DNA from 4 places in the Mesorhizobium sp. M0983 genome. Region 4 is predicted to be linked to each of the others. Evidence: predicted binding sites of a transcription regulator. Region 4 holds the regulator's gene; each other region holds the start of a gene.
What was found. The regulator LexA, encoded in region 4, represses DNA repair genes until DNA is damaged. The targets are predictions, from matches to a motif close to TGTTCNNNNTGTGTTCNG.
Positions count from the first base shown of each region.

Region 1: NKH71_RS19860 (DNA recombination protein RmuC) is a predicted target of LexA. The motif match lies at 3,759-3,776, and genes of this name have one in related genera.
Region 2: dnaE (DNA polymerase III subunit alpha) is a predicted target of LexA. The motif match lies at 3,130-3,147, and genes of this name have one in related genera.
Region 3: NKH71_RS07265 (helicase-related protein) is a predicted target of LexA. The motif match lies at 5,004-5,021, and genes of this name have one in related genera.

Region 1 covers NZ_JAMYNH010000010.1:165,490-172,958, reverse strand. The annotation lists gene dapE (succinyl-diaminopimelate desuccinylase) at 1-356, shown strand, start outside; gene NKH71_RS19885 (hypothetical protein) at 359-967, shown strand; gene truA (tRNA pseudouridine(38-40) synthase TruA) at 949-1,704, opposite strand; gene NKH71_RS19875 (GNAT family N-acetyltransferase) at 1,723-2,232, opposite strand; gene fmt (methionyl-tRNA formyltransferase) at 2,229-3,158, opposite strand; gene def (peptide deformylase) at 3,175-3,705, opposite strand; gene NKH71_RS19860 (DNA recombination protein RmuC) at 3,809-5,071, shown strand; gene NKH71_RS19855 (GFA family protein) at 5,115-5,519, opposite strand; gene NKH71_RS19850 (cation diffusion facilitator family transporter) at 5,587-6,549, opposite strand; gene NKH71_RS19845 (transglutaminase-like domain-containing protein) at 6,656-7,465, opposite strand.
Region 2 covers NZ_JAMYNH010000012.1:65,485-72,953, forward strand. The annotation lists gene dnaE (DNA polymerase III subunit alpha) at 1-2,862, opposite strand, end outside; gene NKH71_RS21465 (acetyl-CoA carboxylase biotin carboxylase subunit) at 3,304-5,316, opposite strand; gene NKH71_RS21470 (S-(hydroxymethyl)glutathione dehydrogenase/class III alcohol dehydrogenase) at 5,530-6,657, shown strand; gene NKH71_RS21475 (hypothetical protein) at 6,654-6,926, shown strand; gene gfa (S-(hydroxymethyl)glutathione synthase) at 6,947-7,469, shown strand, end outside.
Region 3 covers NZ_JAMYNH010000003.1:151,149-158,617, reverse strand. The annotation lists gene NKH71_RS07280 (CarD family transcriptional regulator) at 1-167, opposite strand, end outside; gene fdxA (ferredoxin FdxA) at 535-873, opposite strand; gene NKH71_RS07270 (RNA-binding S4 domain-containing protein) at 1,022-1,408, opposite strand; gene NKH71_RS07265 (helicase-related protein) at 1,421-4,837, opposite strand; gene phbB (acetoacetyl-CoA reductase) at 5,555-6,280, opposite strand; gene NKH71_RS07255 (acetyl-CoA C-acetyltransferase) at 6,385-7,469, opposite strand, start outside.
Region 4 covers NZ_JAMYNH010000018.1:84,431-91,899, reverse strand. The annotation lists gene gltX (glutamate--tRNA ligase) at 1-449, opposite strand, end outside; gene NKH71_RS25890 (ComEC/Rec2 family competence protein) at 546-3,011, shown strand; gene lexA (transcriptional repressor LexA) at 3,005-3,736, opposite strand; gene NKH71_RS25880 (hypothetical protein) at 3,695-4,021, shown strand; gene kynU (kynureninase) at 4,207-5,454, shown strand; gene NKH71_RS25870 (hormone-sensitive lipase) at 5,550-6,380, shown strand; gene NKH71_RS25865 (molybdopterin molybdotransferase MoeA) at 6,388-7,469, opposite strand, start outside.

The sequences.
Region 1 (7,469 bases), on a different contig from region 4:
GCCTCGACCGGGCGGCGAAACGCAAGAAATACCGCGCCGGCAAGAAGACGCCGGTCGACTACGAGATCGTCTGGCGCGACGGGCCGAGCCATGTTTTCCTGACACGCGACGACAGGCTGATCGAGACGCTTGGCGGTTCGGTCAAAGCGGTGACCGGCAGGAAGCCGGCGCTCTCCACCTCCGGCGGCACCTCCGATGCCCGCTTTATCAAGGATTATTGTCCGGTGGTCGAATTCGGCCTGGTCGGCAAGACCATGCACATGGTCGACGAACGTGTGGCGATTGCCGATCTCGAGACGCTGACGCAGATTTATCTGCGCTTCGTTGAAGACTGGTTTGCGCAGGACATATCCTAGTGATGCTTTCAGCGGATGAAACCTATGCTTCGCTTGCCGGCGCCTGGCGGCTGATGCTCGGCAAGGCCGACGGATTTCGCCTGCTCGACCTTTCGGCGGACGGTTTCTGGAACTCCTTTTTTGCCATCGTCGTCGCGGCGCCGGCATTGATCGTCGGCTGGGTCGGCATTGCCAACGAGATCGGCGATCCCGACGCATTCGTCGGCCGTTTCAGCATGTTGATCCGGCTGGCCACCGTCGATATCGGCGCCTGGGTGCTGCCGCTCATCGGCCTGGCCCTGGTCGCGCCGCGGGTCGGCGTCGGCAGCCGTTTCGTCCATTATGTCGTCGCCAGCAACTGGGCCTCGGCGATCATCGCCTGGATGATGCTGCCATCGGCGTTGATCCGGCTTTTCCTGACATCGGCCAACGAAGTCTCCGGGCTGGTGTCGCTGCTGCTGTTCGCGCTGTCAATGGTATTGACCTGGCGGATGACCAACGTTGCCATCGGCAGGGGTGCGGCTGTCGGCAGCGCTGTTTTTGCCGGCATGTTCGTGGCGTCGCTGATCGTCCTGTTCGGCCTGCAGGCGCTGCTCGGTATCAGCGTGCCGGATCAGCCAGGCGTCGGATAATCGACGCCGACTAGAAACAGCCCGTCGGGCGGCGCCACCTGACCGCAGGCCGCACGGTCGCGCGCCTCGAGCGCGGCCTTGAGGTCGGCAATGGCCCAGCCGCCTTCGCCGACACGTTTGAGCGAGCCGACCATCGAGCGCACCTGGTTGTGCAGGAATGACCGCGCCGAAGCGCGGACTTCGATGAAATCGCCCGCCCGGCTGACATCCAGCCGGTCGAGCGTGCGGACCGGGCTGGTGGCTTGGCACTGGGTCGAGCGGAAGGTGGTGAAATCATGCCGGCCAAGCAGCACTTTTGCCGCTTCGTGCATGGCGGCGGCATCGAGCTGCTTCGGTACCCACCAGATCTTGCCCTTGTCGAGCGCTGCTGGCGCGCGGCGGTTGACGATACGGTAGAGATAGTGGCGGCCGATCGCCGAGAAACGCGCATCGAAGCCATCCGGCACGACGGCGGCCTTCAGGATGGCGATGTGCGCCTTGGCCGCTTGCAGATGCGCGTTGACGGCGTCGCGCACCTTGTCGCCGGGCCATGCCTTGACCAGATCGACATGCGCCACCTGAGCGGTCGCATGGACACCGGCATCGGTGCGGCCGGCGGCGCGCAGAGAGACCTGCTCGCCGCAGAACTTCTCGATCGCCTGCTCGATCGCCTGCTGCACCGAAGGCTGATTGGCCTGGCGTTGCCAGCCGGCAAAGAGACTGCCGTCATATTCGATGTCGAGGCGAAAACGCGGCATTCCCGGATCGAGGCGAAATCAGGCGGCGAGGGCTGAGCCGAAGGCCGAGGCGTAGACCAGCCTGCCGGTCTCCGGCGCCTCGCCCCAGGCAAGCGCCTGCAAAGCCTCGCCTTGGTAGTCGCTCTCGAATTTCGCTGCACGGGCGCGGCTGTAGCCGAAGCGGCCATAGTAGGCCGGATCGCCGAGCACCACAGCGAGCGTCTCGCCGGCGGCTTTCAGGCGGATATGAGCCTCTCGGACCAGGGCACCGCCGATGCCGGTGCCGTGGAACGACGGCTCGACTGCCAGCGGCGCCAGCGCGACTGCCGGGAAGCTCTTGCCGCCATTCTGCACGAAGAGCCGTGAAAACAGGATATGGCCGACCACTTGCCCGTCTTCGTCCGCCACCAGTTCGACGACGGCATCACCGCCGGTGACCAGCGCGTCGACCAGTCCGGCCTCCGCCTGCTGGCCGAATGCGTGTTCTTCGACAAGGCGGATCGCCTCGCGGTCCCGCGGCGTCGCCGCGCGTATGGACATCATGCTCATGACAATTTCATCCCTTTTTCGAGCTTGGCCCCGCGCAGAAACTCCTGCGCGGCAATGGGCCTTCCGCCCGCACGTTGAACTTCGACCAGCCTGATCGCGCCTGACCCGCAGGCAACCGTCAGCCGGTCATCGAGAATTCCTCCCGGTTCGCCGGCGCCTTGCGAGAGCGTCGAGCGAAGCAGTTTCAGCCGTTCCATGCGGCCGCCGATTTCGGCCTCGCACCATGCACCGGGAAAGGGCGACAGGCCGCGAATCTGGTTGTGCACGTCGCCGGCAGGTCGCAGCCAGTCTATGCGAGTCTCCGATTTATCGATTTTCTTGGCGTAGGTCACCCCCACCTCCGCCTGTGTGGTAAATGTCAGCGTATTCCGCTCGAGCCGTTCGAGCGCTTGCACCATCAGCGCAGCACCCAGGATCATCAGCCGGTCGTGCAGATCGCCGGCCGTCATGTCGGGTCCAATGGCGCATTTTTCAACCATTGCCACAGGCCCGGTGTCGAGGCCTTCCTCCATCCGCATCACCATCATGCCCGTCTCGGTATCGCCGGCCATGATGGCGCGCTGGATAGGGGCAGCGCCGCGCCAGCGCGGCAATAGCGATGCGTGGCCATTGAGGCAACCGAGCCGCGGCGCCTCGAGAATAGGTTTGGGCAGAAGCAGCCCGTAGGCGACGACCACGGCGACATCGGCGCGCAAGGTGCGGAACGCCTGCTGCTCCGCCTCGCTCTTCAGCGACACCGGCGACCGCACCTCGATGCCAAGCCGCTCCGCCTCACGCTGCACCGGCGACGGCGTCAGCTCGAGCCCGCGCCGGCCTGCGGCGCGCGGCGGCTGCGTGTAGACGGCTGCCAATTCATGCCCTGCCCCGGCGATCGCTCGCAGCGTCTGCACGGAGAATTCGGGCGTACCCATGAAGATGACACGCAGGGGCATTCGTCGACCCCTATCCCACCATCTTGCCCGGCGCCTTGTCCCTGGCGAGCTTCTTGAATTTCTTGACCACCATGTCGCGCTTCAGCTTGGAGATGTGGTCGATGAACAGCACGCCGTTTAGGTGGTCGATCTCATGCTGCAGGCAGGTCGCCATCAGCCCCTCGGCCTCGATCTCCTGCAGCTTGCCGTCGCGATCGAGATACTTCACCCGCACCGCTGCCGGACGCTCGACCTCGGCATAGTAATCCGGGATCGACAGGCAGCCTTCCTCGTAGACCGAACGCTGGTCGGAGCTGTCGAGGATTTCGGGATTGATGAAGACGTGCGGTGCCGGCGTCTCGTCCTCCTTGGCGAGGTCGATCACCAGCAAGCGCAAGGGTTCGCCGACCTGGATCGCCGCGAGGCCGATGCCGGGCGCGTCATACATGGTGTCCAGCATGTCGCCGGCCAGTTTACGCAAATCACCGTCGACACGCTCGACCGGTTTTGAAACCTGACGCAGGACGGGATCGGGGAGGATGATAAGCGGCTTGATCGACATGGCGTCTCACCTAAGACCTCGCAGGAAAAGCGTCAACCGGGACGCCTTCTGGTCGTTCACGTTTTGATCTGTGCCGCCAGACCGAATCATCTATGCTGTCGGCATGAACGATCTGGCCACCATCCTGTCCGAACCTGTCGCCCGCCTCGGCGCCACCACGATCACGCTCGGCCATGCCCTGGGTTTCGGCGCAATGCTGTTCCTCGGCCTGTTCGTGGCGCTCGTCATTGCGCTCTGGCGATCGGCCAAGGCGCGTGCAATGGCGACCGCCGAAGCCGCCGACCACGCCCGCGACGCCGAGGTGCGGATGGCCGGCATCTTGGCAAGCCAGGCGGAAATGCAGGGCCGTATGGGCGCTATCGCCGAAGTGTTCGGGGCGCGTCAGGCCGAACTGACCCAGTCGATCGGCCAGCGCCTCGACGCCATGACCGGCCGCCTCGGCCAGACCATGACCGAGCAGACGAGATCGACGCATGAGAGCCTCGCCAAGCTGCAGGAGCGGCTGGCGGTCATCGATATCGCGCAAGGCAACATCCAGTCGCTGGCCGGCCAGGTCGTGCAATTGCAGGCGATCCTTTCCAACAAGCAGACGCGCGGCGCCTTCGGCCAGTCGCGTATGGAAGCCATCGTCGCCGACGGATTGCCCCACGGCGCCTATGAATTCCAGGCGACCTTGTCGAATGGCAGCCGGCCCGACTGCCTGGTGAAGATGCCGAACGGCGCACCGTCGCTTGCCATCGATGCAAAGTTTCCACTCGAGGCCTGGAATGCCATCCGTGCCGCCGAAGGCGCCGACCTGCAGAAGTCCGCCGCTCAGGCTTTCCGCCGCGACATCGAGGTGCATGTCCGGGATATTTCCGAAAAATACCTGATCCAGGGCGAGACGCAGGACACTGCCTTCATGTTCGTGCCCTCGGAATCGGTGTTCGCCGAAATCCACGAGAATTTCGAGGCCGTTGTCCAAAAGGCGCATCGATCGCGGATCGTCATCGTCTCGCCATCGCTTTTGATGCTGTCGATCCAGGTCATCCAGGCGATCCTCAAGGATGCCCGTATGCGCGAGCAGGCGCAACTGATCCAGGGCGAGGTCATCCGGCTGATGGAAGACGTCTCTCGGCTCGACGAGCGGGTGCGCAAATTGCAGACGCATTTCGGTCAATCGGCCAAGGATATCGAGGACATCCTCGTCTCGACATCGAAGGTGACCAGGCGCGGACAAAAGATCGAGGCGCTGGAGTTTGGCGTGCAGCCGGCGGAGGACACCGCTGGGTCGAATGGCAGCGGAGCAAAAGCGGAAAGCAGCGCGCGTGTTGCCGATTCGAAAACCGGGCAGCTGAGGCTAAGGGTCGTCGAAGGCGACGATTGAGAGCTACGCCGGAACCGGAGCCGAGGCTTCGCCCGGTCTGGCGCTACTGCTCCTCGATGATGGTTGTGCCTTCGAATTCCGGCAGCCAATGCAGCGCCGAGCGATGCCAGATCTGCTTTCTCGGCACCAGTTGATCGCGCTGCCATGCCGTGCCGACCCTGATGCCGTAAACCTTCGGTCCCGCGCCCGCCGACGTGGCGTAGAGATGCGAGCCGCACTCACCGCAAAATGCCTGAGCGCGCTTGGCACCACTCGAACCGGTCTTGATGTAGATTTTCGGCGCGCCCTTGGTGATCGTGTAATTGTCCTCGGACGCCGGCACGGTGACGCGAAAGGCCGTTCCGGTTAGCTTCTGACAATCGATGCAGTGACAAATGGTGGTCTTTTCCGGATCGACCTCGGCCTCGTAAGTAATGGCGCCGCAATGACACCCGCCGTCGATTTTCATCTTCGTTCCTCCTGGAGCTTTTGCGCGCAATCATAACCGGGACTGCCCGATGGCGCAGCCATTTTCCTCAGGCCGGCTCCCCTCCGGACGCCGCCAAGGCCTTGCTCCGCCGTTCCCAGGTGCCGGTGGTCTGCGGCTTGACGAACAGGCGCGTGACCTCCGGCATCTCCGCCTTCAGCCGTGTCTCGAGGCGTTCGACGCAGGTCTCTATCTCGGGCGCCGACAAGTGGTCCTCGAACTCGATGCTCAGAGCGGCGACGATCTCCTGAGGCCCCATATGGAGCGTCAGTACGCCATTTGCCCGCCGCACCGCCGGGTCCTGCTGGACAATGGCCAGCACTTTCATTTGCACCTCGGGCGAGGCCGGCTCGCCGAGCAGCAGGCTCTTGCTTTCGCGGGCCAGGAAGATCGCGGTCGCGCCCAGGATCAGCGCGATGCCGATCGACGCGGCGCCGTCGAGCTTCGGCATGTCCAGCAGTTCCGCCGCCAATATGCCGGCGAAGGCGACAACGAGGCCGAGAAGTGCCGCGCTGTCCTCGAAGAGTACGGTGTAGACACTCGGGTCCTTGCTGAGCTGCACCGCCTCGAGCCAGCCGTGGCTGCCTTTTTGGTGGCGGAACTCGTTCAGCGCCACCAGCCAGGAGGTGCCTTCGAACAGGAAGGAAAGGCCAAGTACAGCGTAGTTCACCTTTGCGTTGGCAATCGGCTCCGGCGCCATGATGTGCGTCACGCCTTCGTAGAACGATATGCCGGCGCCCAGTGCAAAGACGAGGAGCGCGACGATGAAGCTCCAGAAATACAGCTCGCGACCATGGCCTAGCGGATGCGTCCGATCGGCCGGCCGGGCGGCGCGGTGCATGCCGTAAAGCAGCAGGCTGCCATTGCCGGTATCGACGAGCGAGTGGACGCCTTCCGAGAGCATTGCCGAGCTGCCCGTGAACAAGGCAGCGGCGAATTTGGTCAGGGCGATCGCAAGATTGCCGGCGAGCGCCGCATAGATCACTTTTTTCGACCCGCCATGCGCCGCCATGGTGTGCTGCCTTGGTTGATGCACCGAGATTAGCGGAGCACGCCCACGCTCCACAGCTCGAACAACGCCCGAAGTGTCGAGTTGTTCAAAAGGGCAGCGCGAGAGGCTATTCGATGACCTCCTCCGTCCAGACCTTGAAGCCAGCCAGCGCGCCCGGTCCAAAAATGTGGGTGAGTGGGACATCGGCGGCATCGCGTCCGGAGGCAATCAGGATGCGGCCGATGCGCGGCGCGTTGTTGCGCGGGTCGAACGCGTGCCAGCGGCCGCCGAGATAAACCTCCATCCAGGCGGCGAAATCCATGTCCGACCACGGCTTTGGCAGGCCGATATCGCTGATATAACCGGTGCAGTAGCGGGTCGGGATGTTCAGGGCGCGGCAGAAGGCGACTGCGAGGTGGGCAAAGTCGCGGCACACACCACTCTGCTCGCGATAGGCTTCGGCTGCGGTGCGTGTCGGCCGTGCATTGAAATAGTTGAAGACGATATGGTTATGGACGAAGTCGCAGACCGCCTGGACGCGCGGGATGCCGAGCGGCGTATTGCCGAACAGCCGCCAGGCTTCGTTCGCCAGCACGTCGCTCTCGCAATAGCGGCTGGGCAGCAGGAACAGCAGCGTCTCCGACGGCAGATCGCGCACCTCATGCTGCCATGCCGTCAGCTCGCGCGTCTCGAAGGAGCCGGGGTCGCGGATGACCGCGTCCGTGCCGAACGCAAAGCGCCCGGCCGGCGCAACGAGACGGTTGCACCAATTGCCGAAACTGTCGCGATAGCTTTCGATCGGCACCGGCGGGTTCGACGTCAGGAAGTCCGGCCGCTCGAGATCGGATGCGCGCGAATAATGGACGTTGAGCATCGCGATCAGCGGTGTTTCCTGCGGGAAGTCGAAGCTCATCTGGCAACCGATGTGGATCCGCATTGTC
Region 2 (7,469 bases), on a different contig from region 4:
GCCAAGCGAAGCGCCAAAAATGTCATGCTGGCCGGTGACGGCATTCTGCTGCGCCAGCGATGCCAGCCCCATCATCCGCTCGACGCCGGCCATCATCGCCGCGCGGTCGTGGCCGAAGCAGTCGAGCGCGCCAGCCATGATCAGGCTTTCGAAGACGCGCTTGCCGACGATCTTCGGATCTACCCTTTCGCAGAAATCGGCGAGGCTCTTGAACGGCTTTTCGCCGCGCGTGGCGACGATGTGCTCGACCGCCGCGTCGCCGACGCCCTTGAGCGCGGCCAGCGAATAGAAGATGCGGTTCTCGCCGACCTCGAAATCCCGGAACGACGTCATCACCGATGGCGCCACCACTTCGATGCCGAGACGCAGCGCATCCTGGCGGAAATCGGCGAGCTTGTCCGTATTGCCCATGTCGAGCGTCATCGATGCGGCCAGGAATTCGACCGGGTAATGCGCCTTCAGATAGGCGGTCTGGTACGACACGACGGCATAGGCGGCAGCATGCGATTTGTTGAAACCATAGTCGGCGAACTTTGCCAGCAGGTCGAAAATGAAGTCGGCTTGCGGCTTGCCGACGCCACGCTCGACCGCACCGGAAACAAAGCGCTCGCGCTGCTTGTCCATCTCGGCGCGGATCTTCTTGCCCATGGCGCGGCGCAGCAGATCGGCTTCGCCCAGCGAATAGCCGGAAAGCTCCTGCGCGATCTGCATCACCTGTTCCTGGTAGACGATGACGCCTTGCGTCTCCTTGACGAGATGGTCGATCTTCGGGTGGATCGACGCCATCTCCTCCTCGCCATGCTTTCTGGCGTTGTAGGTCGGGATGTTCTCCATCGGCCCCGGCCGGTAGAGCGCGACCAGCGCGATGATGTCCTCGATACAGTCGGGCCGCATGCCGATCAGCGCCTTGCGCATGCCGGCACTTTCCACTTGGAACACGCCGACCACCTCGCCGCGCGACAGCATGGCGTAGGTTTCCGGGTCGTCGAGCGGAATGTGGGCGAGATCGATCTCGATGCCGCGGCGGCGGATCAGCTTGACCGCCCTGTCCAGCACGGTCAGCGTCTTCAGCCCAAGGAAGTCGAATTTCACCAGCCCGGCCTGCTCGACATACTTCATGTTGAACTGTGTGACCGGCATGTCCGAGCGCGGATCGCGGTACATCGGCACCAGTTCCCACAGCGGCCGGTCGCCGATAACGATACCGGCGGCGTGCGTCGAGGCGTGGCGGTAGAGACCTTCCAGCTTCTGCGCCGTGTCGAGCAGCGTTTGCACGATCGGCTCCCGCTCGGCCTCTTCGGCAAAGCGCGGCTCGTTGGCGATGGCGTCGGCGAGCTTGACCGGATTGGCCGGGTTCGACGGCACCATCTTGCTCAGCTTGTCGACCTGGCCGTAAGGCATCTGCAGCACGCGGCCGACGTCGCGCAGCACCGCGCGCGCCTGTAGTGTGCCGAAGGTGATGATCTGGCCGACCTGGTCGCGGCCGTATTTCTGCTGGACGTAACGGATGACCTCCTCGCGCCGGTCCTGGCAGAAGTCGATGTCGAAGTCGGGCATCGACACGCGATCGGGATTGAGGAAGCGCTCGAACAGCAGCGAAAAGCGCAGCGGATCGATGTCGGTGATGGTCGTCGAATACGCAACCAGCGAGCCGGCGCCCGAACCGCGGCCCGGGCCGACCGGAATGCCTTGTGCCTTGGCCCATTTGATGAAGTCGGCAACGATCAGGAAATAGCCCGGATATTTCATCTTCTCGATGACCCCGAGCTCGAAATCCAGTCTTTCGCGATACTGGTCGGCCGTGTAGCCGGGTGTGAGCCCATGCGCCGCCAGCCGCGCGTCCAGCCCTTCATGCGCCTGCCGGGCAAGCTCCTGCGCCTCCGCTTTAACCGCCGCTTCGGCGTCGGCGACATCGCGGCCGGCAAAGCGCGGCAGGATCGGGTTGCGGGTCTTCGGATAGTAGGAGCAGCGCAGCGCGATCTCGACGGTGTTGTCGATTGCTTCCGGCAGGTCGGCGAACAGCCTCGCCATATCGGCCTGGCTTCTCAGGAAGTGGTCGGGCGAAAGGCGGCGGCGATTGTCGGCCGCAACCACGGAGCCTTCGGCGATGGCGATCAGCGCGTCATGCGCCTCATAGTCTTCACGAGAAAAGAAAAACGCCTCGTTGGTGGCAACCAGCGGCAGATCGTGGCGGTAGGCGAGGTCGACCGACGACTGCTCGATCGTGCGGTCGTAGCCGGACACGCGCTCCAGCTCGACATAGAGCCGGTCGCCGAACAGGCCCTTGAGCGCCAGGAGCCGGGTCTCGGCGAGTTCGCGGCGGTCCTCTTTCAAGGCATTGCCGATCGGGCCTCGCGGCCCGCCCGTAAGGCAGATCAGACCGTCGGAGTGGCCCTGCAGCATCTCGGTCGTCAGATGCACCGCTTCGCCGGGCGGTGTCTCGAGGTAGACGCGGCTGACCAGCCTGACCAGATTGCCGTAGCCGGCCTCGGTTGCGGCGATCAGTACGACGGGCCGCATCTCCGGTCCTTGCCGCCTGCGGTCGCGCTGGCTGTCGCTCGCCTCGCCGGAAAAGGCGAGGTCGATCTGGCAGCCGATGATCGGCTGGATGCCGTCCTTCACGGCTTTCTGGGCGAATTCCAGCGCGCCGAACAGATTGTTGGTGTCGGTGACGGCGATTGCCGGGCACTCGTCCTGCACCGCATGGCCGACGATCTTGCCGAGCTGCAAGGCGCCTTCGAGCAGAGAATAGGCCGAATGCACGCGCAGATGAATGAACCGACGCGCCGCCTGCTCCGCCCGCGACGCCTTCGCATAGGCCTCGCGCAGCAAGGGATCGCGTGGAAGTCTCTCATCCGCCATGGTTTTTTCGCGCCGCCTCACAAGGACTCAGTCGATGAAGATGTATTGTCCGGCACCGGGTAACACGAGTCCAGCGGAAGCGATTGGAGCTTTGTGAGTTTAGAGCAACCGCCGAACCTGCCAATCTCCCCCCTCGTGGGGGAGATGTCCGGCAGGACAGAGAGGGGCGCTGTCCCGCCGACGTCAGGCCTGAAAACAAAAAACCCGCCACAGCGGGCGGGTCGTTGGAGCCATTTAGCACCATACCCAGACTAATAGCATAGCTGCCGGCACAAAGCAAGAACAAAATACGTTGCGGCGGCCAACGAATTGTCAGGTCGCGTTTCTTCGCGCCACTCTCTGTCCTGCCGGACATCTCCCCCACGAGGGGGGAGATTGGCCGTCACCTCGGCTTTCGCTAATCTCCAACGTCCCAGGCCGGCGCCGAGGCGGATTTCAGCCTCACGCGAATTGCATGATCACCGCATCGACCGCAAGGCTGTCGCCAGGCTTGGCGTTGAGCTTCGATACGATGAGATCGCGCTCGGCGCGCAGCACGTTTTCCATCTTCATCGCCTCGACCACAGCCAGCGTCTCGCCGGCCTTGACCTCCTGCCCCTCGGCAACCGCGATCGACACGACGAGGCCAGGCATCGGGCAGAGCAGCATCTTCGACGTGTCCGGCGCCACTTTTTCCGGCATCAGCCTTTCGAGTTCGGCCGTGCGCGGCAGCATGGCGCGGGCTGTCACAGACATGCCTTTCCAGGCAAGGCGGAACCCGTTCAGCACCGGCCTGACCTGCGCCGCGACTTTGCGGCCGCCGACCGTGCCGCGCCAGATGAGATCGCCCGGCCGCCAGTCGGAGGTCACCCTCAGTGCCTTGCCGCCGTCGATTGTGAGGTCGAGCTCCATCGGAATGGAAATCATGCCTTCGACGATGGCGACCGAAAGATAATCCCGGCCGATCTTCACCACCCAATCGCGTTTCAAGGCGCCAGAATGCGGCGCCAGCCGCCCGCCCAGCCGGTCGAGCCGGTCGCGGCGCAGCAGTTCGACTGCGGTAGCCATCGCGGCCAGCACCGCTTTCTCCTCGGCGTCTGGCACGATCGGCGCGAAGCCGTCGGGGTATTCCTCGACGATGAAAGCGGTCGATATCAGCCCTTCCCGCCAGCGCGGATGCTGCATCAGCGCCGCCAGGAACGGTATGTTGTGCTCGATGCCGTCGACGACGAAACTGTCCAGCGCTTCCGACATCGCATCTATTGCCGCAAGCCGTGTCGGCGCCCAGGTGCACAGCTTGGCGACCATCGGATCATAGAACATCGAGATTTCCGAGCCTTCGGTGACGCCAGTATCGTTGCGGATGACTATTTCGCCAAATTGCCCCTCGTCCGGCGGCCGGTATCTCGTCAACCGGCCAATCGACGGCAGAAAGTTGCGATATGGGTCTTCGGCATAGAGGCGGCTTTCCACCGCCCAGCCGTTCAGCTTGACGTCGCCCTGCTTGATGGCGAGCTTTTCGCCGGCCGCCACGCGGATCATCTGCTCGACCAGGTCGATGCCGGTGACCAGTTCCGTCACCGGATGCTCGACCTGCAAGCGCGTATTCATTTCCAGGAAATAGAAGTTCTTGTCGCTATCGACGATGAATTCGACCGTGCCGGCGCTCTGGTAGTCGACCGCCTTGGCCAGCGCCACAGACTGCTCGCCCATGGCTTTGCGGGTCTTGGGATCGAGGAACGGCGACGGCGCCTCCTCTACGACCTTCTGGTTGCGGCGCTGGATCGAGCATTCGCGCTCGCCGAGATAGAGCGTGTTGCCATGCGCGTCGGCAAGCACCTGGATTTCGATATGGCGCGGATCGACGATGAACTTCTCGATGAAGACGCGGTCATCGCCGAACGAGCTTTTGGCTTCCGAGCGCGCCCGGTCGAAGCCGTCGCGCACCTCGGCCTTGCTCCAGGCGATGCGCATGCCCTTGCCGCCGCCGCCGGCCGAGGCCTTGATCATCACGGGATAGCCGATTTCGCCGGCGATCTTTTCGGCATGGGCGGCGTTTTCGATGACGCCGAGCCAGCCGGGCACCGTCGAAACCTTGGCCGCGTTGGCGAACTTCTTCGATTCGATCTTGTCGCCCATTGCCTTGATGGCCTTGGGCTTCGGGCCAATGAAGACGATGCCTTCCTGCTCCAGCGCCTCGCAGAAGGATGCCCGCTCGGACAGGAAACCGTAGCCGGGATGCACGGCCTCGGCCCCTGTCGTCTTGCAGGCGGCGATGATCTTTTCCGGGACCAGATAACTTTGCGCGGCGGGAGAAGGCCCGATATGCACCGCCTCGTCAGCCATTTCGGCATGCACGGCATCGCGGTCGGCGTCGGAATAGACCGCGACGGTGGCGATGCCCATCTTGCGCGCCGTCTTGATCACGCGGCAGGCGATCTCGCCACGGTTGGCGATCAGGATCTTTGTGAACATGCAGGCCTCGTCCCTCGGCTGCCCTTCTTTTCTGGGCTTCCCGTTTTATGGGCTTCAGGGGGCCGGTCAAGGCAAAGTCGGAGCCTATCCCGGATGCAAATCGGCGAGCTCTGACGAAAATCCGAGATCAGAACGTCGCTTCGTGCATAGCGCAGAGCTGAGTGGTAAGTTAAATCTAACCTGGATTGCAGACTGCCATGGGAGGATTGCCTGATGAAAACGCGCGCCGCTGTCGCCGTCGCCGCCGGAAAACCGCTGGAGATCATGGAGGTCGACCTCGACGGCCCCAGTGATGGCGAGGTGCTGGTCGAGATCAAGGCAACCGGCATCTGCCACACCGACGAGTTCACGCTGTCGGGCGCCGACCCGGAAGGCCTGTTTCCGGCGATCCTCGGCCATGAGGGCGCCGGCATCGTCGTCGACGTCGGCAAGGGCGTCACCTCGGTCAAGAAGGGCGACCATGTCATCCCGCTCTATACGCCGGAATGTCGGCAGTGCCCCTCCTGCCTGTCGCGCAAAACCAATCTGTGCACCGCGATCCGCGCCACGCAGGGACAGGGCTTGATGCCTGACGGCACCTCGCGCTTCTCGATCGGCAAGGACAAGCTGTTCCACTATATGGGCTGCTCGACTTTCTCCAATTTCACCGTGCTGCCCGAGATTGCGGTGGCCAAGGTCAATGCCGACGCCCCCTTCGACAAGATCTGCTACATCGGCTGCGGCGTCACCACCGGCATCGGCGCGGTGATCAACACGGCCAAGGTCGAGCAAGGCGCGACCGCTGTCGTCTTCGGCCTTGGCGGCATCGGCCTCAACGTCATCCAGGGCCTGCGCCTTGCCGGCGCCGACATGATCATCGGCGTCGACCTGAACAACGACAAGAAGGCCTGGGGCGAGAAATTCGGCATGACGCATTTCGTCAATCCGAAGGAGATCGACGGCGATATCGTGGCTCATCTCGTCAACATGACCAAGCGCGGCGCCGACCAGATCGGCGGTGCCGACTACACGTTCGACTGCACCGGCAACACCAAGGTGATGCGCCAGGCGCTGGAAGCCTCGCATCGCGGCTGGGGCAAGTCGGTCATCATCGGCGTCGCCGGCGCCGGCCAGGAGATTTCGACCAGACCCTTCCAATTGGTCACCGGCCGCACCTGGATGGGCACCGCCTTCGGCGGCGCGCGCGGCCGCACCGATGTGCCGAAGATCGTCGACTGGTACATGGACGGCAAGATCGAGATCGATCCTATGATCACCCACACGCTGAAGCTCGAGGACATCAACAGGGGCTTTGACCTTATGCATGAAGGCAAGTCGATCAGGAGCGTGGTAGTCTATTGAAGGAGGTACTGATCCGGGTTCGGATCCGATATCCGAATTTCAGTGAGTCGCTCAGTATGCAGAGCTGGCAATTCGGCGAACATCTTTGGGTAGCGCTTAGGAATAACAACCGCATTCGCATCGACCTCGATGATATCGACCGTGGCAGAGAAGAAATATCGTTTCTGGTGCGTGATACATATCTGAGCAAGGCGCTCAAGGTGGTTGAGCGCGTCAAGCAAGAACACCGTATGGAGAATGAAGCGGTAATCGAAACGGAACCAGCATAGAACCAAGGGAGGAAACAAAAATGCCGGAAAAACTGCATCCTAAGATCGACAATGGACTGCCCCGGGAAAAGGCCGACTTTGCCGGCGGCACGCTGGTCTGCGCCTGCACCAGCAACCCGGTCAAGGTGAAGGTCAAAGGCCAGATCGCCCATAACCATGCCTGCGGCTGCACCAAATGCTGGAAGCCGGAAGGCGCATTGTTCTCGGTCGTGGCGGTTGCCGGTACGGGCGACGTGACGGTGACCGAAAACGGCGACAAGCTGAAGGTGGTCGATCCGGGCGCGCTGATCCTGCGCCATGCCTGCACGGGTTGCGGCGTCCACATGCATGGCCCGGTCGAGCGCGATCACGCGTTCAAGGGGCTCTCCTTCATCCATCCGGAGCGCTTCCAGGAGGATGGCTGGTCGCCTCCAGGCTTCACCGCCTTTGTCTCGTCGATCATCGAATCCGGTGTCGATCCGAGCCGCATGGAGGGTATAAGGTCACAGCTGAAGTCGATCGGGCTCGAGCCTTATGACTGCCTCAATCCTGGCTTGATGGACT
Region 3 (7,469 bases), on a different contig from region 4:
TCCTTCTGGAAGTCGATGACGAACAGTTCCAGCTTGTGGCCCGCGACTTCCTGCTCATCGATCGAGACGATCTGGCCGACACCATGCGCCGGATAGACGATGTACTCGCCGGTCTTGAAACCGTGGCGCGCTGCGGTGGACTTCTTCTGCGGGGTGATCGTTGCCATTACGCCCTGAACTCCTTGTTGTGGTACCGGCATCGTGCCGGCCCGAACTCGTGCGACCGGGGTGACCGGTCCTTAGCCACACAACGATGAACTCACCGGAAGGCCAGGACCGGCAAATCGCAACATTGCGACCGCCTGCCCCAGATCGCTCTGGTCCGGATTGAGAAATTCACCTTTCAGTGATTTGGGGCGTTTGCGCCATAAATCGACGTTGTGTCACCGGCATGTTGGGCTGATATAACACAAAAAGTCGGAAGAATCAAGGTTTTGCTGCACGCGCGAAGGCCATGCGCCATCGCCGCCTGTCAAGGCAGTTAATGTATCACGTCTGTTACGCCGCGTCAGGCTGCCGCAATCAGCGCTCTCGTTAATCGCCTTCGCCGGGCTCCGGGGAGAAATATTTCTCGAATTTGCCAGCTTCCCCGTCGAAGGATTTGGCGTCGGCCGGGGGCTCCTTCTTGGCGGTGATGTTGGGCCATTTATCGGCATATTCGGTGTTGATCTGCAGCCATTTGTCGAGGCCCGACTCGGTGTCGGGCTTGATCGCGTCGGCCGGGCATTCCGGTTCGCAGACGCCGCAGTCGATGCACTCGTCCGGGTGGATGACGAGCATGTTCTCACCTTCGTAGAAACAGTCGACCGGACAGACCTCGATGCAGTCCATGTATTTGCATTTTATGCAATTGTCGGTCACGACATAGGTCATTGGTCGGCTCCGGGACGTCCCATTTTGTTGGGCTTTTTTGGTGAGGTAACGCCTTTGTCCGCCGCTGGCAAGGGCAGCCCTTGCCAGCGGTGCCGGGGTTTCCGGAATGGAATTCCAGAGGCCCGGCAAAGCGGAAGTTCGACCTTGCTCAATCGTCGCCGAGCAGGTGGTCGGTCTGGCGGCGTTCCTTCTTCGTCGGGCGACCGCTGCCGGCCTCGCGCAACGGCGGCACCGCATCCGGAAGCGCCTCGCCCTTGGGCGCGGGGGGCGGCGACATGTCCTCGTAAAGCAGGCGGGCTTCTTCGGCCGGGCCGCGCCGTGCGCCGGTGCCAAGGACTTTCCAGACGAAGATCCGCCGCTCGAGCGTGATGGTCAAAACGTCACCCGGCCGGACCGTATCGGATGCCTGCGCTGCTTTGTCGCGATTGATGCGGACGCGTCCGGTGACGACCAGCTTGGCTGCCAGCGTGCGTGATTTTACCGCGCGCGAGAAGAACAGCCACTTGTCGATGCGCTGGCGGGCATCAGTGACCATCGGACGAACAGCTTACTTCTTCAGCTGGTCGCGCAACGCGGCGAGCTTGGCGAAGGGCGAGTCCGGATCGAAGCGGACCGGGCGTTCCTCACGCGGCTTTGGCTGGAAGGCGGGCTTTGCGCCTTGGGCGCCGCCTTTGCCGTCCTGCCGTCCAGCCTTCCAGTCGGGCCGGTTTTCGCGCCGGTCGAGGCGTTCGCCTTGCGGCTTGCCGGCGCGCTGCTCTGCCGCCTCGCCTTGCGGCTTGGGCTTGAACTTGCTGCGGTCGAAGCGTGGCTTGCCGGCGCCGTCGCGCTGATCGTGGCGCCCTTGACGGGCGGGCCGGTCGCCCGGCGTCGGTTGCCCGCCGGCATCTACCGGCGCATCGCTGCGGCCGTCCGGCGCAGCTTGACCATTGCGCGGGCGACTGTCCCGATGATTGTCCCGGGGGCGGTTGTCATGCTGGCGATGACGCGGGCGCTGGTCGAAACGACCCTGCCGCCACAACAGCACAGGTTTTGGCTCCTCGGCTTCTGGGGCAGCTTCGCCGGCGACGGCTTCCGCCGTTGCTGCAGGTTCGGCCGGCGATGCTTCCATAGTGTCGGAAACCGGCGGCTCTGCCGGTGCCGTAGCCTCAGTTTCCGCCCCAAGTTCCGTCCTTGGCTCAGCCGCTGGTTCTGCAGCCGCTTCGGCGGCGGGCTGGGTCTCTTGCGTGACTTCTGCCGCAGCTTCAGGGGCTGGAGCTTCCGGCTGGTCTTCCGCGACAGGCTCTGCCGCCGCTTCGGTCACGGCTTCGGCCGCCTCCGCAACAGGAGCCGCATCCGACACAGGCTCCGAAGCCTCCGCCGAAACCTCCGCCGGCGGCTCTGCCGCGGCAGCTGCTTCCGCCATCCTCGCCTGCTCGGCTCGCGTTGCCTCTTCCGCCGCCTGCTTTGCAGCGGCCGCTTCACGCGCGGCATTGTCCTGTGCTTCGAGCCGCGCCTTGACCTCGGCCGCCGGCTTGGCATCGGCGCGATAGCCGAGCCCCTTCAGGATTTCTTCCATGTCGTCGGCGGTGGCGCCGAGGATCGACATCATCGGCGGCGTCACCATGAAGGACTGACCGTCATAGGCGCCGTCGGGGCGAGGTCCGAGGCCCGGCTTCCAGTTGGTCGCCGGCCGGATCAGGTCGGCCAGCCGTTCGAGAATATCGACGCGTACAGCACGCCGGCCAAGATTGCGGTAGCCCGCCAGCTTGTAGAAGGTCTTGTCGAAGGTTGGATCGATGACCACCGAGGTGCGGCCGGAGGCCAGTGCGTGAACGACATCGCCGAAGCCGGGCTTGTCCTTGCCGTCGTTTCTCAGCGCCCACAGCATCGTTATCAACCCGGCCGGCGCCGGCTTGATCAGCGCCGGCACGAAGACATGGTAGGCGCCGAAGCGCACGCCGAGACGGCGAAGCGCCGCGCGGCCCTCCTGGTCGAGCGACTTCATCTCGTCGGCGATGTCGCGACGGTTGATGAGGCCGAAATGCTCGACGAGCTGGAAAGCGATGCCGCGGCCGATGCCGGTGATCTGCTCGGCATTCTTGAGATCGACCAGCGGCTTCAGCAGGGATTCGATCTGGAAATTGACGAAGCGCTCGGCGCGCGCCGCAACCTTGTCGCGGGCCGGGCCGGTGAGTTGCTCGTCGGCGAGCAGAACGAGACGCGGCTTCAAAGCGTCTTCGCCAGCGACCAGCGTGCCGATCGGCGCGCCGATCCAGCGCAGCGTGCCATCCGAACCCAGCGCGATGTCGCCATTGGCCGAGGCGCCGAAGCGTTCGGCACGCGCCTCGAACTCGGCGGCAAGCGCCTTCTGCGCCGCCGCCCGCACCGCCTTGGCGTCCTCGCCGCCGGCGCTCTGGTCGGCGGTGAAGCGGAAACCCTGCAACTCGCCGACGTGATGGCCTTCGACGAGGACGGTTCCGGTTGGGCTGATTTCGGCTTCAGGCATCGTGTTTTCTCTAAGGCGCCGCATGAGGACGGAAGTCCTGCGGTCTACAAAACGTTTCGTCAACCGCTCATGCAGCGCATCCGACAGTCTGTCTTCGATTTCGCGCGTCTTTTCCTGCCAGTGTGCCCGATCGGCCAGCCAGCCGGGCCGGTTGGAAACGAAGGTCCATGTGCGGATCTGGGCAATCCTGTGCGATAGCGTGTCGATATCGCCTTCAGTGGTGTCGGCCCGGCGCACCTGCTCGGCCATGTAGTTCTCGTCGACATGGCCGTGCCTGGCAAGGTCCATGTAGATGGAGGCGATCAAGTCGGCGTGCTGGGCCGGCGCGATCTTCCTGTAGTCGGGCAGCGCGCAGGCTTCCCACAGCAGCGCCACCCGCCTGGCGTCGGTGGTGAGTGCCCGGATGTCCTCGTCGCGCGACAGATGCTCGAGCGCCTGCGCGTCCACGGCCGGCAGTGCGCGCGTCAGGCCTTCGACCGGGGCGTTGGTCTCGATCGAGCGCTTCAGCGCATCGAGGTTGGCGAAATCGAAATGCGCGGTACGCCACTGCAGCACTTTCACCGGATCGAAATCATGCGCCTCGATCTTCTTGACCAATTCCTCATCCAGCGGATCGACCTGGCCGGTGACGCCGAAGGTGCCGTCGCGCAGATGCCGGCCGGCACGGCCGGCAATCTGGCCGAGCTCGGCCGCGGTCAGGTTGCGGTACTGGTAGCCGTCGAATTTGCGATTCTGGGCGAAAGCGACGTGGTCGAGGTCGAGGTTGAGGCCCATGCCGATGGCGTCGGTGGCGACGAGGTAGTCGACATCGCCCGACTGGAACAGCGCCACCTGGGCGTTGCGGGTGCGCGGGCTGAGCGCGCCGAGCACGACGGCGGCACCGCCCTGCTGGCGGCGGATCAGCTCGGCGATGGCATAGACCTCGTCGGCCGAGAAGGCGACGATCGCGGTGCGCCGCGGCAGGCGGGTCAGCTTCTTCGAGCCGGCATAGGCAAGATGCGACAGCCGTGGCCGGGTCACCACCGACACGCCCCGCAGCAGGCGCTGCAGAATGCCGTGCATGGTGGCCGCACCCAGCAGCAGCGTCTCCTGGCGGCCGCGCAGATGCAGGATGCGATCGGTGAAGATGTGGCCGCGTTCGAGATCGCCAGCGAGCTGGACCTCGTCGATGGCAACGAAGGCGGCGTCGGTCTCGCGCGGCATCGCTTCCACCGTGCAGACCGAGTATTTCGCGCCCGCCGGCTGGATCTTTTCCTCGCCGGTGATGAGCGCAACCTTATGGACGCCGACCTTCTCGCAGACGCGCGTATAGACCTCGCGGGCAAGCAGCCTGAGCGGTAGGCCGATGACGCCGCTCTCATGCGCCACCATGCGTTCGATGGCGAGATGGGTCTTGCCGGTATTGGTCGGGCCGAGCACGGCCGTTACGTCTCGACCCGACAGGATCAGCGGTTCAGTGTGTTTCGGATGGATGTTCATCGGCCTGGAAATAAGGCTCTCTGCCTCGCATTGTCGGGAGCGCGCCCATATTGGCCGCGTATGACAGGCGACACATAGGGATTTCGGGCGCGAAGCGAAAGCGGAATGTGCCGAGGGCAGGCTGATTGGTCGGTTCGAAGCCAGAAATCTGTTCCCGATTAACAGTTGGAACGAGTCTGGAACGAATCAGCGACGAATCACTGACTCGCGCTGATTCAGGTTTTGTTCACGGCTACATCTGGGATTTCTGCCGGCGAGTCTCACCACATGCTGAATCACAGAAACTGGCCCGATTCATGCAGGCGGCATTCAAACGAGCACCACCGTTAACCTTTGCCGGTGAATGATCGTGGCCGGCCAATCTGCTTCGCCCAACATTATGAAATTATTGATGTTTCCTAATGCGCTTTAATCATTTCGAGGGTGTTTTCGGCTCTCGCCGTTAACGTTCCGCTCAAAGCCGGAACGAATCGGCGACGAATCAGCGATAGGCAAAGTTTCTTGGTTTGTTCACCGCAACATGTTGTGTTGTGAACAGCTTTTCCACCGAGAATCCACAGGCTGCCGGGCAGTTTTTGCACAGGCTGCGCAGCGGCCGTTAACCTTTGCGTGCCGGATTGGGGGGAGATCTTGCAACGGGAAGACCGCTATAGAAACGGGCCGTTTTGCAGGCCCGTTCGTCCAAGCGCGTATCTATCTCAACGTAAAGATAAACGGTCAGGCGATGTACTGCCCGCCATTGGCTGATATGGTCGAGCCGGTGATGAACCCGGCATCGTCGGAAGCGAGGAAGACGACGCAGCGCGCGATCTCCTCCGGCTCGCCGAGACGGCCGACCGGGATCTGCGGAAGGACACGCTCGTTGAGCACCTTCCCGTCCATCGCTTTGACCATCTCGGTGGCGATGTAGCCGGGGCAGATGACGTTGACGGTGATGCCGGCGCGCGCGCCTTCCTGGGCCAACGCCTTGGTGAAGCCGATATCGCCGGCCTTCGAGGCCGAATAATTGACCTGGCCGACCTGCCCTTTCTGGCCATTGATCGAGGAGATGGTGATGACGCGGCCGAATTTGCGGTCGCGCATGCCGCCCCACAACGGATGCGTCATGTTGAAGACGCCGGAAAGGTTGGTGTCGAGGACCTCTTTCCATTGCTCGCGCGTCATCTTGTGGAACATCGCGTCGCGCGTGATGCCTGCATTGTTGACCAGCACCGATACGGGACCGAGATCGGCCTCTACCTGTTTGATGCCGGCAGCGCAGGCCTCGTAGTCGGCAACCGACCATTTGTAGACCGGGATGCCGGTCGCTGCCTTGAACTTTGCTGCCGCTTCCTCATTGCCGGCGTAGTTTGCGGCAACCGAATAGCCGGCGCTTTTCAAGGCGACCGATATCGCCGCGCCGATGCCGCGCGACCCGCCTGTGACGATTGCAACCTTTGTCATGTGTCCTCCCGGGAAATGCAGATGACTGAGCGTTGAAGCGGTAGGTTTTGCCCTCTATTCCCTACTCGCTTTGCGCCAGTATCCTATTCGTATCGCTTATCTCATCACAATGCTTCCACGCACATGGCAACGCCCATGCCGCCGCCGATGCACAGCGTGGCAAGACCTTTCTTGGCACTTCTGCGACGCATTTCGTAGACCAGCGTGTTGAAGATGCGGGCGCCCGAGGCGCCGACCGGATGGCCGATGGCGATGGCGCCGCCATTGACGTTGACGATGGACGGGTCCCAGCCCATGTCCTTGTTGACGGCGCAGGCCTGCGCGGCGAAGGCCTCGTTGGCTTCGACCAGATCGAGGTCGCCGACCGACCAGCCGGCCTTGGCCAGCGCCTTGCGCGAGGAGGGGATCGGTCCCGTCCCCATGATCTGCGGGTCAACGCCGGCGGTCGCCCAGGAAACGATACGCACCAGCGGCGTGATGCCGCGCCTTGCGGCTTCCGCTTCGGTCATCAGCACCACGGCGGCGGCGCCGTCATTGATGCCGGAAGCATTGGCTGCTGTCACCGTGCCGTCTTTGTCGAAGGCGGGCTTGAGCTTGGTCATGGCGTCGATCGTCGCGCCATGGCGGATGTACTCGTCCTGGTCGACTATCGTGTCGCCCTTCCTGCCCTTGACTGTGAAGGCAACGATCTCGTCGTTGAATTTTCCGCCTTTCTGCGCAGCCTCGGCCTTGTTCTGGGAAGCCAGTGCGAACTGGTCCTGGTCGTCGCGGGTGATTTGGAACTGGCGGGCGACGTTCTCCGCCGTGTTGCCCATATGATAACCATAGAAGGCATCGGTCAGGCCGTCCTTGATCATGGTGTCGATCAGCTTGAAATCGCCCATCTTGACGCCACCGCGCAGATGCTGCGCATGCGGAGCCATCGACATCGATTCCTGGCCGCCGGCAACGATGATTTTTGCATCGCCCTGGGCGATCTGCTGCATGCCGAGCGCGATGGCGCGCAGGCCGGAGCCGCAGAGCTGGTTCAGACCCCAGGAGGTCGCCTCCTGCGGCACGCCGGCGGCCATGGCCGCCTGCCGCGCCGGGTTCTGCCCTTGAGCCGCAGTCAGGATCTGGCCGAGAATGACCTCGTCCACCTCCTTGCCGTCGACGCCGGCGCGGGCAAGCGCTTCCCTGACGGCGACGG
Region 4 (7,469 bases):
TCTGTCGGCGCCTTGATGCGGATCGCCCCCTTGGCGCCGGCCGGCGCCTCGGAGGGGTCGCGGTCGCGCCAGCGGCCGTCATAGCGGGGAGGCAGCCCCTTGGCTCGTGCGCTCTCGCGCATTGCCTCCAACTCGGCAGGCGTCGCGTAACAATAATAGGCCTTGCCCATGCGAACGAGTTCCTCGGCCACCTCGCGATGGCGCGGCGCACGCTCGAACTGCGACACCGGCTCACCGTCCCATGTCAGGCCAAGCCAGGAAAGCCCGTCGAGGATGGCCGCGGTTGCCGCATCGGTGGAACGCTCGCGGTCGGTGTCCTCGATGCGCAGCAGCATCGTGCCGGCTGTGTGCTTGGCATACAGCCAGTTGAACAGCGCCGTGCGCGCCCCGCCAATATGCAGATAGCCGGTGGGCGAGGGGGCAAAACGGGTGACGACCTTGTCGGGCATGGAACTCTCAGGCAGGCGAAGGAAGTGGGTTTGCGGACTTTCGCGCGTTGCGCGTTCATGTAGCATAGGAGGTCGAGGGCGCAAGGGGCAGACCCGATGGCTGTGCGAGGCCGTGGTGCGGGCGAGGGCGAGGACGTTGGCAGCGGCGTCAGCGAACGCTTGCTGTTTGCCGCGCCCGTGCCTGTCCTGCCGGCACCCGCATTGCTGCCGGTTCCACGCTTTGATGCCCCGTCGCTGCCGGCGAGCGACCCAGCAACGGTTCTCGTGCCCGCGGCCGAGCCCATCGTGCGCCTACGCCGGCGTTTCCGCCTCCCGTCACCGTCCCGTATCCGCAACGGCGTAACCTCGGCGGTCGGCCTGGAGCTCGACCGTGGGGTTGCCTTCCTGCTGGTGCCGGTGTTCCTCGCATGCGGGGTGATCGTATATTTTGCGCTGGCGGTGGAGCCGGCCTTTCCACAGCCGATCGCAATCGTCGCCTTGGCAGCCCTCTGTGCCGTCGCCTCGCGGTCGTGGCCCAGAACCCGCCTGTGCTTCATGGCGGCGTTGCTCTGCGCGCTTGGCGTGCTTGCCGCCAAGGTCGAGACCTGGCGTGTCGGAACGCATATGCTCGGTTCCGAAATCTCAACGCGCCTCACGGGTCGCGTCGTATCGTTCGAGCCCATGGCGAGCGGCCGCATCAGGCTGACGATCGATGTGATCTCAACCGCCAGGCCGACACTGCGCTACATGCCGGAACGGGTCCGCGTTTCGGCGATGAAAATACCGGCTGAGCTGACCGCCGGTTCCGAGATCGCCGGCTATGTGCGGCTGCTGCCGCCGACCGGGCCGGTGCGGCCCGACAGCTATGATTTCTCCTTCGACAGCTATTTCGCCGGTATCGGCGGCAGCGGCTTTTTTCTCGGCAATCCGAAAGTCGTGTCGTCGGGCAGCATGCCGCTTGCCGCGCGGCTTTCTTCCTCGATCGAAGACGCGCGCGAATCCATCGCCGACCATATCCGCAGCCGCATCGGCGGCGCCGAGGGCGAGATTGCTGCTGCGCTGATCGTCGGCGTGCGCGCCGGCATTCCCGAGGAGATCAACGAAGCGATGCGGCGTACAGGCATCTATCACATCATCTCCATCTCGGGGCTGCATATGGCGTTGGTCGCCGGCACCATCATGGCGCTGCTACGCGGCACCTTTGCGTTGTTTCCCGATTTCTCATCGCGACGGCCGGTCAAGAAATATGCCGCGGCCGCCGCGCTTTTTTCGATTGCGGCCTACCTCGTCTTTTCCGGCATTGTGGTGGCGGCCGAACGCAGCTTCATCATGCTGGCGGTGATGCTTATCGCCGTGCTGTTCGACCGGGCCGCGCTCACCATGCGCAACCTGGCGATCTCGGCCATCGCGGTCATTCTGGTGTCGCCGCACGAGGTGGTCGGTCCGAGCTTCCAGATGTCCTTCGCCGCGACGGCGGCCCTTGTCGGCGCCTATGCAGGCTGGTCCGATTACCGCGCCGGCGGGGCCACCACGCCGCCGCCCCGGCGGTCGCCGCTACGCTTTGCCACTAGAAAGGTACTGCTGGGCATGGGCGGCCTGGCGATGACCTCGATCATTGCAGGGAGCGCCACGGCGCTTTTCGCCATATGGCATTTCCAGCGCGTGGCGCCGCTCAGCCTGTTCGCCAATCTGGCCATCATGCCTATCATCTCACTGGTCGTCATGCCCTTCGCCGTCCTCAGTGCGCTGGCGATGCCGTTCGGCGCGGATGGGCCTTTCCTCTACGTGATGGGCAAGGGGCTGACGGCGATGATCGCCCTGTCCGGGTGGATCTCCGAGCGCTCGCCGATCGATGCGGTCGGGCTGATTTCGCTGAGATCTGTCCTTTTGGTGACGATCGCCCTCGTCATTGCCAGCATGGCGACGACCTGGTTGCGGCTCGTGGCCCTTCCTTTTGCGCTCGCCGGCTTGCTAACGACAACGCAGACGCGCGTACCCGATGTATTGATCTCGGAGGACGCACGGCTCGTCGCGCTGCCGATCGGCAGCGGTGAACTCGCGGTCAACCGGGCACGCCCGAATGAGTTCACCATCGACAACTGGAAACGCGCGCTCACATCAGAGGCTATCGTCGCGCCGGAAACACCTGGAAAGAACGATCCGCAATTCGACATTGCCGATCCGGCCGACTTACCGCCGGGCATGCCGTTCATTTGCACGGACGGTCTCTGCCTTGCCAGGCATCCATCCGGCGCGATCATCGCGCTAGCCAATGACCGCGATACTGCACGGCCAGCCTGCGCCTTTGCCAGCTTGATCGTCATCGACGACGCCACCGCCCATAATCCCTGCTACTACGACCGGCTGGTCCTCGTCGTCACCAAACGGCAACTGGCGCGCGCGGGAAGTGCGGCCGTCTATTTCGATCCACAAGCGGCAACACGCGCCGAAATCCGCTTCGCCGTCGAAAAATCATACCGGCCCTGGCACGTGCAGCGGAAATTTTCCCGCGCGGCGCGGGGCATGCCGCCATACCGCAGAGCCGACAAGCCAAAAGCCGGCGCCAAGGGCGCAGCTCAGTAGCGGCGGATCAGCCCAACGAGCTTGCCCTGCACCTTGACCCTGTCTGGTCCGAAGATGCGCGTCTCGTAGGCCGGATTGGCGGCTTCCAGGGCGATCGAGGCGCCCTTGCGGCGGAACCGCTTCAGCGTCGCTTCTTCCTCGTCGACCAGTGCCACCACGATCTCACCGGGGCTCGCCGTATCGGCATTGCGGATGATCACCGTGTCGCCGTCGAAAATGCCAGCCTCGATCATCGAATCGCCTTTGACCTCCAGCGCATAATGCTCGCCGCCCATGATCATGTCCGGCGGCACCGAGATCGAATGCGTCTGGTGCTGGATGGCATCGATCGGCACACCGGCGGCGATGCGGCCCATCACCGGGATCGACACGGCGGCGACGACATCGTCGTCATTGCCGGCTGCAGGCATGCGCGACGATGTCGGCTTGCCCTGCCGAGGACCTTGCCCAAGACTGCCCTGGATGACGCTCGGCGAGAACTTGCGTGCCGCATTTAGGCCGGGGGCGATCGAATCGGGCAGGCGCAGCACCTCCAGTGCACGGGCCCGGTTGGGCAAACGGCGAATGAAGCCGCGCTCCTCCAGCGCCGTAATCAGCCGGTGGATTCCCGATTTGGAAGCCAGGTCGAGCGCTTCCTTCATCTCGTCGAAGGAGGGCGGGATACCGCTTTCCTTCAGCCTTTCGTGGATGAACATAAGCAGTTCGTGTTGTTTGCGTGTCAGCATAGCGACCCCCAACAGAATCAGAAAACAAACCCAGAACAAACACTATCTGTTCCAGTTGTGTTCCGCAACTGTTTAAAGTTTAATGAATGTGTTAGGGCTCGGGAAACGATACCACTCACCAAACCGGAACGCTGCATTTTCACCGCCGCGGGCGTCATCGCCTTGATTCTGCTTTCGTTTGCGGCCTCTGGGTTCCCAGAAGGCGGCACTGGTATCGGCCGTCAGCCGGCAAAGGGCACGGAATTGAAGCCGTATCGACTGTGCGGTTTGGTCAATGCACCGTGAACGAAACGAACTCAAAACGCCAACCTTGGGTTGGCTTGGCTCCTGGTTTCCACCGCGTGGTCAGGCAACTTGTCGCCGGTGGAGCCTTGCTGCGCGATACCAGGTAATGGAGAACCGCTCGTGACCGATGGATGCCGTCGATGCGTGTCCGGCGTTGCGGTGAATCTTGGGGGAGCAGACAAATCATGACAGGAATTCGCGATCTCGTTGCCATAAGGGCGATGGATGCTGCAGATCCGCTGCGCGCGATGCGCGACCGCTTTGTGCTGCCGCAAGGAGTGATCTATCTCGACGGCAATTCGCTAGGGGCCGCTTCGCGTGCAGCTTTCGATGAATTGAGCAAGGCAGCGACCGAAGAATGGGCGCATGATCTCATCCGCGCCTGGAACACGGCCGGCTGGTTCAACATGCCGCTCGAACTCGGCGACCAGCTCGGGCGCCTGATCGGTGCCGCGGCCGGCCAGACGGTGGTCTGCGACACGACATCGGTCAACATCTACAAGCTGCTGCACGCCGCCATGGCCATGCGGCCGGAGCGGCAGGTCATCGTCGCCGAGGGCGACAGTTTTCCGACAGACCTCTACATGGCTGAGGGTGTGGTTTCGACGCGAAAAGATACGCTGCTGTGCCTCTCGGGGGTCGACGCGCCGAGCATCGAAGAGCTGATCGACGAACGCACCGCCGTGGTGCTGGTCAACCACGTCAACTACAAGTCGGGCGAACTGCGCGACATGCCGGCGCTGACGCGCAGGGCCCAGGAAGCCGGGGCGATGATCGTCTGGGATCTCTGCCACACCGCCGGTGCGATGCCAGTCGAGCTCGACACGGCAAACGCCGATTTTGCCGTTGGCTGCACCTACAAATATCTGAATGGCGGACCGGGCGCGCCTGCCTTCATCTATGCGGCTGAGCGGCATCTTGCCGACATCCAGCAGCCGCTCACCGGCTGGTGGGGCCATGCACGGCCCTTCGCCTTCGAGCCAGGCTATGCGGCCGGCACCGGCATCCGCCGGTTTCTGTGCGGCACCCAGCCGGTCCTGTCGATGCGCACGCTGAAGGGCGCGCTCGACATCTGGAACGATGTCGACATGACGGCGGTGCGCAAGAAGAGCATCGCGCTGGCTGATCTGTTCATCGAGCTCGTCGAGGCAAAGTGCGGCACTTACGGGCTAACGCTCGAAAGCACGCGCGACGGGGAAAAACGCGGCAGCCAGATTTCATTCATGCACGAGCATGGCTACCAGATCATGCGCGCGCTGATCGAACGTGGCGTGATCGGCGATTTTCGCGCGCCATCGACCATGCGCTTCGGCTTCACCCCGCTCTATGTCGGCTATGCCGATGTCTGGCAGGCCGTCGAAGTGCTTGAGGACATCCTGCGCACCGGTGCGTGGAAGGATGCGCGCTTCGCCATCAAGGCGGCTGTCACTTGAGATTGATGCGAGAGCTGGAATCGTGAGGCTGGCGACGACGCCCCGCGCGATGCTCACGCTCGTTGCAAGGCCATATTGCCAGGGGAGGGCGCAGGGTGTTCGAACGTCACATTGCCGATTGGGACAACGCCTATGCCAACGGCGCCAACATAGCCGGCAGCGATCGCTGGCCGGCGGCCTGGGTCGAGCCCGCGCGGGTTTTTCGCGACGTGCTTTCGACCGAGGGCCGGGCGCGGCTCGACATGGCCTATGGCCATGGCCCACGCAACCGGCTCGATCTTTTCCTGCCGGCCACCAAGCCCAAGGGGCTCGTGGTGTTCGTCCATGGCGGCTACTGGATGGCATTCGACAAGAGTTTCTGGTCGCATCTTGCCGCTGGCGCTGTTGATCGCGGCTATGCCGTGGCGATGCCGTCCTACACGCTCTGTCCGCAGATGCGCATTGGCGGCATCGTCAAGGAAGTCGGCGCGGCGATCGGCAAGGCGGCGGGGATGGTCGCAGGGCCGCTGATGCTGACCGGACACTCGGCCGGTGGCCATCTTGTTAGCCGGATGGTTACGACGACGACGCCGCTGGCGCCCGAAATTGTCCGGCGCATTCGCCATGTCGTATCGATCTCGGGTGTGCACGATTTGCGCCCGATCATGCGCACCGGCATGAACGAGACGCTGGCGATCGATGAGGCCGAGGCGCAGGCCGAAAGCCCGGTGCTGCTGCGCCCGATGGACAAGGCCCGCCTGACCTGCTGGGCCGGCGGCGGCGAGCGCGCCGAATTCCTGCGCCAGAGCGCGTTGCTGGCCAACATCTGGATCGGCCTGGGTGCCGCGACCAGTTCGGTGGTCGAGCCTGACCGGCATCATTTCAACATCATCGACGGTTTGGCCGATCCAGACCATCCGCTGACCCGGACCTTGATCTCGGAGTGAGGCAGGTTCAGCGTAGCATCAGCACGTCGCAAGCGGCGCCCGCCGCCGCGGCGGGCGTGAACGGCGCACGGACGATCAGCCCGTTGGCATCGGCCAGCATTTTCAGCATCGAGGAATCCTGGATGCTGAACGGCGTCGCCACGAGCGTGCCGGCGTCAGCGCTGACAACAGCCCGCACATAATCCTGCCTGAGATCGTTGGCCGGCATGGCAGCGCCGAGCCGTGCCTCACGCATATCCTGCTGAAAGGCGCGGCCGCCGAGCCGCGCCAGCAGCGGCTTCAGGAAGAGCTGGGTGCAGACCAGGCTCGCCACCGGATTGCCGGGCAAGCCGATGCAGCGAATGTCGCCCAGCCGCCCGAACATCAGCGGCTTGCCCGGCCGCATGGCGATCTTCCAGAAATCGAGAGTCATGCCTTGCCCGGTCAGCACGTCATGGACGAAATCGTGGTCACCGACCGAGGCACCGCCCAGCGTGACGATGACGTTCGCGCCAGCCTTCACGGCCTTTTCCACCAGCGCAGCGATCGCCTCCCTGCGGTCCGGCGCGATGCCAAGGTCGAGCACTCGCGCACGGACCGACTGTGCGGCGGCGGCGACACCATAGGCGTTGGAGGAGATGATCTGGTCGGGGCCAAGCTCGCTGCCCGGCGGCAGCAATTCGTCGCCGGTGGCGATGATGGCGACCAACGGCCTTTTGACCACGCCGACCTCAGGGTGGTTGGCCGATGCCGCCAGCGACAAGGCCGCCGGGTCGAGCAGGCGGCCTTTGTGCAGCAGGACGTCGCCTTTGGCGAAATCGAGCCCGAGGCGGCGGATGTTTCGCCCCTGCACCGTCGGCTCCGTCACTTCGACGACACCGCGGCCGAGATCGCGGACGTTCTCCTGGATGACGATGGTGTCGGCGCCTTCGGGAAGCGGCGCGCCGGTGAAGATACGGACGGCCTGCCCCTGCTGCACCGTCCCGGCAAAGCCGCTTCCGGCCGGCGCCATGCCGACCACCGAAAGCTTTGCTGGTAAGGACGCGATATCAGCCGCCCGCACGGCATAGCCGTCCATGGCGGAGGCGTTGAACGGCGGCTGAGTGCGGA